Cystobacter fuscus DSM 2262: one gene and its partner. The protein of the gene in region 2 interacts with the protein of the main gene of each other region in a pairwise test. Links are inferred from orthologs where the notes say so. Each region holds a gene or a part of one and is shown on either strand. Other genes may lie near its edges.

Region 1 (4,008 bases), on a different replicon or contig from region 2:
CGGCGAGATGGGCTGCCTTATGCCCCTACCCCATCCTCAGGTCAAGAAAGAGATCGGGCAGCCCTCGAAAAAATCACCCGGCTTTCGCCTTCATTCCGCCCGCGAGACCTTCACGGGCTCCAACCCCTCGAACTCCTCGTCCATGTCCTCCGGATCCAACCCGGCGGCCTCGGCGGCGTCGGCGGCGGCCTCCTCGGCGGCGTCCAGCTCGGAGTGGTTCTCCGGAATCTGCTCGCCGTTGAGTGCCGCCTTGAGCACCGCGCTCGGCCGGAAGGTCAGCACCCGGCGCGCCGAGATCTCGATCTCCTTGCCCGTCTGCGGGTTGCGGCCCACGCGCGCCTTCTTCTGGCGCACCTGGAAGTTGCCGAAGCCCGAGATCTTGATCTTGTCCCCCCGCTCGAGCGTTTCCTTGAAGGTGTCGAAGACGAGTTCCACGATCTCCGCCGACTCCTTCTTGGAGAAGCCGACCTTCTCGTAGACGCCCTCGATGATGTCCGCCTTGGTCATGCGCGTGCCTTCGCGTCCCTCTTCCGGAGTGAACCCGGCGGACTGTGACAGTCTTCCCCAACAACTGTCAACCCACCGGTTTCACTCAGGTTTTTCGCGTTCTCAGGCGCGCAGGGCTCCGCCCAGGCGCTGGTTGACCTCGGCGATGATGCGCTGGTGGGCGGTGCCCACCTCCGCGTCGGTGAGGGTGCGCTCCGGCGAGCGGTAGCGGATGGCGTACGCCAGGTTCTTGCGTCCCTCGGGGATGGGCTTGCCCGTGTAGACGTCGAAGACGAGCGCGTCCTCCACCAGAGATCCGCCGACCTCGAGGATGACCCGGCGGACCTCGTCGTTGGGCAGCTCCAGGGGCACCACCACCGCCAGGTCCCGAAGCACGGCCGGGAAGCGAGGCAGGCCGCCCCACGAGGGCACGAGCCGGGCGGCGGCGTAGAGCGGCGTCGTGTCCAGCTCGAAGGCGAAGATGTCCCGGGGCAGCTCCAGGGCCTTGGTCACGCGCGGGTGCAGCTCGCCCACATGACCGAGCACCGTGCCGTCGGCCAGCTCCACCCGGGCGCAGGCGCGCGGATGGAAGGACGGGGCCTCCGCGGGGACGAAGCGCACGCCGTCCACATGGAGCGCGTGCAGCACGCCCTCCACCGCGCCCTTGGCGTCGTAGAAGTCCGCCTTCGCGTCCTTCTGGGTCCAGGTGCGGCCACCGCGCAGGCCCCAGCACAGGCCCGCCAGCCGAGGCACCTCGCGCGCTGCGGGCTGCTGGCCCTGGCCGCCCGCTGGGTCTCGCAGGTAGGCCCGGCCCATCTCGTACACGAACACGGTGTCCACCTGGTGCCGCACGCTGCGTGAGAGGTTCTCCAGCAGGCCGGGCAGCAGGCTCGTGCGCATCACCGACTGCTCGACGCTCAGCGGGTTGAGCAGCGCCACCGGCTGCTCCTTGCCCCCGAGGGCTTCCAGCACGCGTGGCATCACGAAGGAGTAGTTCACCACCTCGCTCAACCCGGCTCCGGCGAGTGCCTGACGGGCGCGGCGCTCGGCCTCGGCGGCGGGCGGCTCGGGGGCCAGCTCGGCGAGACCGCGCGGCAGCTTCGCGGGGATGTTGTCGTAGCCGTGGACGCGGGCGAGCTCCTCGAGGAGATCCTCCTCCCGCTCCACGTCCACGCGGGCGCGGGGCACCTCGAAGGTCGTCTGACCGCTCCCCTCCTCCACGGCCCGGAAGCCCAGGGTGCCGAGGATGCGCCGGCAGTCCGCCTCGGCGATGGCCACACCGAGCACCTTCTCCACCCGGCCATAGCGCAGGGACACCCGGCGCAGCGGCTGGGACTGGGGGTACACGTCCACGCGGCCCGGCGCCACCGTGCCGCCAGACAGCTCGGCGATGAGCGCCGCGGCTCGGTCCACCGCGGGCAGGACGGCGTCCAGGTCCGCCCCACGCTCGAAGCGGTGCGAGGCCTCGGTGTGCAGGCCATGGCGCTTGGAGGAACGGCGGATGCTCGAGGGCTGGAAGTGGGCGGACTCCAGCACCACGCGGGTGGTGCTCGCGCTCACCTCGCTGTCCGCGCCGCCCATCACCCCGGCCAGGGCCTGGGCCCGGTCGCGGTCACAGATGAGCAGATCCTCCGCGTCCAGCGCGCGTTGCTTGCCATCCAGCGTGGTCATCTTCTCGCCGGACCGGGCGGTGCGGACGATGATCTCCTGGCCCGCCACCTTGTCCAGGTCGAAGGCATGCAGGGGCTGGCCGTACTCCAGGAGGACGAAGTTCGTCACGTCCACCACGTTGCTGATGGGGCGCACGCCACACGCCTTGAGCCGGTCCTGGAGCCACTGGGGCGAGGGGCCGATCTTCACGTTCTCGATGACGCGGGCCGTGTAGCGCGGGCAGCGCACCGGATCCTCCACGCGCACCTTGACCTTGCTCAAGGCGGGCTCGCCGGACTCCGCGAGCCGGGGTTCGGGAAGCTTCAGGGGCGCGCCCGTGGCCACGGCCACCTCGCGCGCCACGCCCAGGTGGGACAGGGCATCGGGCCGGTTGGGGGTGACGTTCACCTCCAGCACCACGTCATCCACCCCGAGCGCCTCGGCGATGGGGGTGCCGGGCTTGAGCTCCGGCGGGAGGATGAGCAGGCCGGAGGACTCCTCGGACAGACCCAGCTCCTTGGCCGAGCAGAGCATGCCGAAGCTGTCCACGCCGCGCAGCGGGGCCTGCTTGATCTCCACGCCGTTGGGCAGCTTCGTGCCGAGGGTGGCCAGGGGCACCTTGTCCCCGACCTTGAAGTTCTTGGCACCGCACACCACCTGGAGCTTCTCCGGGCCGCCCAGGTCCACCTTCGTGACGGACAGCTTGTCCGCGTTGGGGTGCTGGACGGACTCCTGGATCTGCGCCACCACGACGCCACGCAGGGCCTCGCCGGGGCGATCCAGGCCCTCGATCTCCAGGCCCACCGCCGTCAGCTTGCGCGCCAGCTCCTCCACCGCCGCGGGCAGCGCCACATAGTCCTTGAGCCACTTGACCGAGATCTTCATCAGAACTGCTCCAGGAAGCGCGCGTCGTTCTCGAACATCATCCGCAGGTCATCGATGCGGTAGCGCAACATGGCGATGCGCTCCACGCCCATGCCGAACGCGTAGCCCGTCACCTCGGTGGCGTCGTAGCCGCTGTACTTGAAGACGTTGGGGTGCACCATGCCGCTGCCGAGCACCTCCAGCCAGCCGGTCTGCTTGCACACCCGGCAGCCCTTGCCGCCGCACGAGGTGCAGGAGATGTCCACCTCGGCCGAGGGCTCGGTGAAGGGGAAGAAGGAGGGCCGGAAGCGCGTGCGCGTGTCCGAGCCGAAGAAGGCCTTCACGAAGGCGTCCAGGGTGCCCTTGAGCTCGGCGAAGCTCACGTCCTTGTCCACGAGCAGCCCCTCCACCTGGTGGAACATGGGCGTGTGGGTGATGTCCGAGTCGCGCCGGTAGACGCGGCCCGGCATGATGGCGCGGATGGGCGGCTTGCGGTTGAGCATGAAGCGCACCTGCACCGGCGAGGTGTGCGTGCGCAAGAGCACCGGGCTGTCCGCCTTCTTCGCATGGCCGAGCGAGGCCTCGTCCACGTAGAAGGTGTCCTGCATGTCGCGCGCGGGATGATCCTTCGGGAGGTTGAGTGCCTCGAAGTTGAAGTAGTCCAGCTCGATCTCCGGCCCATGGGCCACCTCGAAGCCGAGCCGCTGGAAGGTGCGGACGATGTCCTCCATCGTCCGGGACACCGGGTGGCGGCTGCCGGGGGCGACGCTCCGCCCGGGCAGCGTCACGTCCAGCCTGGGGCCGCGCAGCTCGCTCTCGAGCGCCGCCTCCTCCACGCGCTGGATGGCCTCGGTGAGCAACTGCTCGATCTCGGCCTTGACCTGGTTGGCCACCTCGCCCAGGGCGCGGCGCTCGTCGGGGGGCAACTTGCCCATGCCGCCGAGTACACCGGACAACTCGCCCTTCTTGCCGAGGTAGCGGATCCGAAGAGCCTCCACCGCGGTGGGT
Region 2 (3,860 bases):
TGCTGCCCACGCGCTGCGCGCGCAACGGCCTGCTCTTCACCTCCGAGGGCAAGCTCGTCATCCGCAACGCCACCTGGGCGAGGGACGAGCGGCCGGCGGACCCGGCGTGCTCCTGCTACACCTGCCGCAACTTCAGCCGGGCCTACCTGCGCCACCTCTTCGTGGCGGGGGAGATCCTGGCCATGCGGCTCAACAGCCTGCACAACCTGCACTACTTCCTCACCCTCATGAAGCAGGTGCGCGAGGCCATCGCCGAGGACCGCTACGCCCAGTTCGCCCGGGACTTCCGGGAGCGGGCCCGGGCCCAGGAGACCGAGCGGACGCGGGCGAAGTAGTGCCCCGGGAGGCCGCCGGGAAGGGCGCCCCTGGCCGCCTGCCCGACGAGGATGACGCGGGGCGGAAGTGTCCGGTTTCCTCGGTTTGCTTGCCGGGGGTGTGGGGCTGCTGCTAAGAGGCCCCCCTTTCGGACTTATTCGCCGACCGTGAAAATCAGGGGCGGCGACCCGGTACAAATTTCATCCAGCGACGAGGCGGTTCGTGGCAGACAGCATTCCAATCCTGGCGCAGGCGGCGGGCGGTCCCAGCGGGATGATGAACATCGTCTTCATCATCGGGCTGTTCGCCATCATGTACTTCGTGATGATCCGCCCGCAGCAGAAGCAGCTCAAGAAGCACCAGGAGCTCATCTCCAGCCTGAAGAAGGGCGATGAGGTCGTCACCCAGGGCGGCCTCATCGGGCGCATCCAGAACGTGATGGATCGCGAGGTGACGCTCGAGGTGGCCAGCGGGACGCGCATCCGCGTGCTCAAGACGTCGGTGGCCGGGCGCTACGCGCTGCCCGAGGCGGCCGGGGCGGCCAAGACCGAGGACAAGAAGGAGGAGAAGTGATGGATCGCGGCTGGTATTGGAGGCTGGGCCTGGTCATCGGCGTGACGCTGGTGACCGTGTGGCTCCTGATGCCCTCCTATTATTCCTTGTTCAAGGTGGACCGCAGCGAGCGCAACAACCTGGCGGCCATCGAGAAGGCGATGCCGGGCTGGGCGCCTCCCGCCAAGTACCGCATCAACCTGGGGCTCGACCTGCAGGGCGGCATCCACATGGTGATGCGTGTGGACACCAAGACGGCCCTGGAGAAGCGCACCGAGCGCCGGGGCGATCAGATCGTCCGCTACATCAACGACAAGCAGCTGGGCCAGGTGACGGTGAACACGGACGTGGAGCGACTCCAGCTCACGTTGACCGCGCAGGACCCCGCCACCATGGACGCCATCGAGAAGGAGGTGCTCGCCACCTTCACCGACTTCACGCGCGTGTCGCGTGACGGCGCCAACCTGGTGCTCGCGCCGGACGAGGGCCAGGTCAACCGCTTCCGCGACGAGTCGGTGGACCAGGCGATGCTCGTCATCCGCCGCCGCATCGACAAGTGGGGCGTGGCCGAAGTGGACGTGCGCAAGCTGGGCACGGACGCCATCCAGATCTCCCTGCCGGGCCGCAATGATCCCGAGCAGGCCAAGGAGCTGGTGGGCACCACGGCGCAGCTGGAGTTCCACATGGTGGACGACACCACGGACTTCTTCCGCGAGCACTACCAGAAGACGCCTCCGCCCGAGGACAGCAACATCACCCTCACCACCGCCGACGGCTTCCCCCAACTGCAGGGCCCCAACCGCGACGCGCTCCTGGCGTACGTGAAGGACGCGACGCCCCAGGGCCGCCTCGTGCTGCTCGAGTGCATCGCCAGCGCGACGCGCAAGGGCGTGTGCGACAGCTACCGCACCTACCTGGTGGAGAAGGAAGCGCCGCTGACGGGCGAGAGCCTCACCGGCGCGGATGCCTCGCTCAGCCAGATCAACGAGCCCGAGGTGAACATCAGCTTCGACGCCGCCGGGGCGCGCCAGTTCGAGGAGCTCACGGACAAGGGCGTGGGCCGGCGCATGGCCATCGTCCTGGACGACTACGTGCAGTCGGCGCCGCGCATCAACGAGCGCATCGGCGGTGGCCGGGCGCGCATCACCATGGGCCGCGCGGGAGGCCGTCCGCTGGAGCAGTGGCTGGCGGACGCCCAGACGCTGGCGCTGGCGCTCAAGGCGGGCGCGCTGCCCGCGCCGGTGACCACGGGCGAAATCCGTCAGGTGGGCGCCTCGCTGGGTGACGAGCTCATCCGCAAGGGCAGCCTCGCCGCGGCGGTGGGCCTGCTGTGCGTCATCGTCTTCATGGGGCTGTACTATCGTGCCTCGGGCCTCATCGCGGACGTGGCCCTGCTGCTCAACGGCCTGCTCATCCTCGGGGGCATGGCGCTCTTCAACGCCACGCTCACGCTGCCGGGCCTCGCGGCCTTCGTGCTCACGTTGGGCATCGCGGTGGACGCCAACGTGCTCATCAACGAGCGCATCCGCGAGGAGCTCAGCCACGGCAAGACGGCACGCGCCGCGGTGGACCAGGGCTACGACCGCGCCTTCTGGACCATCTTCGACGCCCACGTCACCGCGATCGTCGCCGGCCTCATCCTCTTCTTCACCGGTACGGGCCCGGTGCGCGGCTTCGCCACCACGATGATCATCGGCCTGCTGGCCTCGCTCTTCACGTCCATCCTGGTGACGCGCGTCATCATGACCTACTTCGTCCACGGCCGGAACGCCCAGACGGTGTCCGTCTAGGCAGCACCTCGGGGTACAGCCGACATGCAGATCCTCAAGAACAAGACGAACATCGACTTCATCGGCAAGCGCAAGCCGGCCCTCTTCATCTCCACGGCGATCAACCTGATCATCCTCGTGGGCATCGCCGTGGTGGGCTTCAACTTCGGCGTGGACTTCGCCGGCGGTACGGTGGTGGAGGTGCAGTTCAACCACCCCGTCTCCGCGAGCGAGGTGCGCCAGCGCGTCGAGTCCACCGGGCAGCTCCACGACGTGTCCGTGCAGAGCATCGGCGCGGCGTCGGAGAACTCGTTCCTCGTGCGCCTGGGCGGCGTGACGCAGCTCACCGAGGAGGGCGGGGCCAAGGCGAGCCAGGCCCTCCAGTCGCTCGGCCAGATCGATCCCAAGGCCATCCGCGTGGACCTGGCCAACGGCATCATCAACGTGCGCTCCAAGCAGCCGCTGGACACGGCGCAGATCGAGAAGACCGTGGAGGGCACCGGCACCGGCGTGGAAGAGGTGCGCGACATCGGCCAGGCGCAGTCCGGCGACTACGACTACCAGGTGGTGGCCAGCGGCATGGCGGACCGCATCCGCGGCGCGCTGATGCAGGGCCAGGCCGCCGACAAGCCCGACTTCGAGATGCGCCGCACCGAGTACGTGGGTCCGCAGGTGGGCAAGCAGCTGCGCAACCGCGGCATCCAGGCGCTGCTCTTGTCCATGGTGGCCATCCTCATCTACGTGGCCTTCCGCTTCGACTTCAAGTTCGGCCCCGGCGCCCTGCTCGCCATGTTGCACGACGTCATCATGGTGGCCGGCTTCTACCTGTTCAGCCGCGCCGAGTTCGGCCTCACCGCCATCGCCGCGCTGCTCACCATCGTGGGCTACTCGGTCAACGACACCATCGTCATCTACGACCGCATCCGCGAGGACATGGGCAAGTTCAAGGGCAAGCCCCTGCCAGAGGTCATCAACATCGCCGTCAACGACACCCTGGTGCGCACCATCCTCACCTCGGGCACCACGGCGCTCTCGCTCGTCGGTCTGCTCATCTTCGGCGTGGGGGAGATCCGCGACTTCGCCTGGGCGATGCTGGTGGGCATCATCGTGGGCACCTACTCGTCCGTGTACATCGCCAGCCCCGTCACCATCTGGCTGGATGCGCGCGAGCAGGCGCGCGGCAAGAAGGCGGGCATCAACCAGCCCACGGCGGCCTGAACTTCC

Evidence for each region. The genes of interacting proteins can lie anywhere in the genome.
Region 1: the proteins of secD (region 2) and pheT interact in binary tests that used the Escherichia coli proteins (3 or more experiments, as listed by UniProt). The link is inferred for Cystobacter fuscus DSM 2262 from one-to-one orthologs.

What each region holds. Positions count from the first base shown.
Region 1 is NZ_ANAH02000066.1:441,874-445,881, reverse strand. What follows is about bases 316-3,421. They hold pheT (phenylalanine--tRNA ligase subunit beta), read right to left. Parts: upstream 3,022-3,421; coding sequence 610-3,021; downstream 316-609. Other genes in these bases: pheS (phenylalanine--tRNA ligase subunit alpha), read right to left, coding at 3,021-3,421; D187_RS42455 (integration host factor subunit alpha), read right to left, coding at 316-507. In the rest of the region: more of D187_RS42455, read right to left, coding at 91-315; more of pheS, read right to left, coding at 3,422-4,008.
Region 2 is NZ_ANAH02000003.1:14,183-18,042, forward strand. What follows is about bases 315-3,272. They hold secD (protein translocase subunit SecD), read left to right. Parts: upstream 315-887; coding sequence 888-2,657; downstream 2,658-3,272. Other genes in these bases: tgt (tRNA guanosine(34) transglycosylase Tgt), read left to right, coding at 315-335; yajC (preprotein translocase subunit YajC), read left to right, coding at 538-888; secF (protein translocase subunit SecF), read left to right, coding at 2,682-3,272. In the rest of the region: more of tgt, read left to right, coding at 1-314; more of secF, read left to right, coding at 3,273-3,854. UniProt on the Escherichia coli protein: Part of the Sec protein translocase complex. Interacts with the SecYEG preprotein conducting channel. SecDF uses the proton motive force (PMF) to complete protein translocation after the ATP-dependent function of SecA.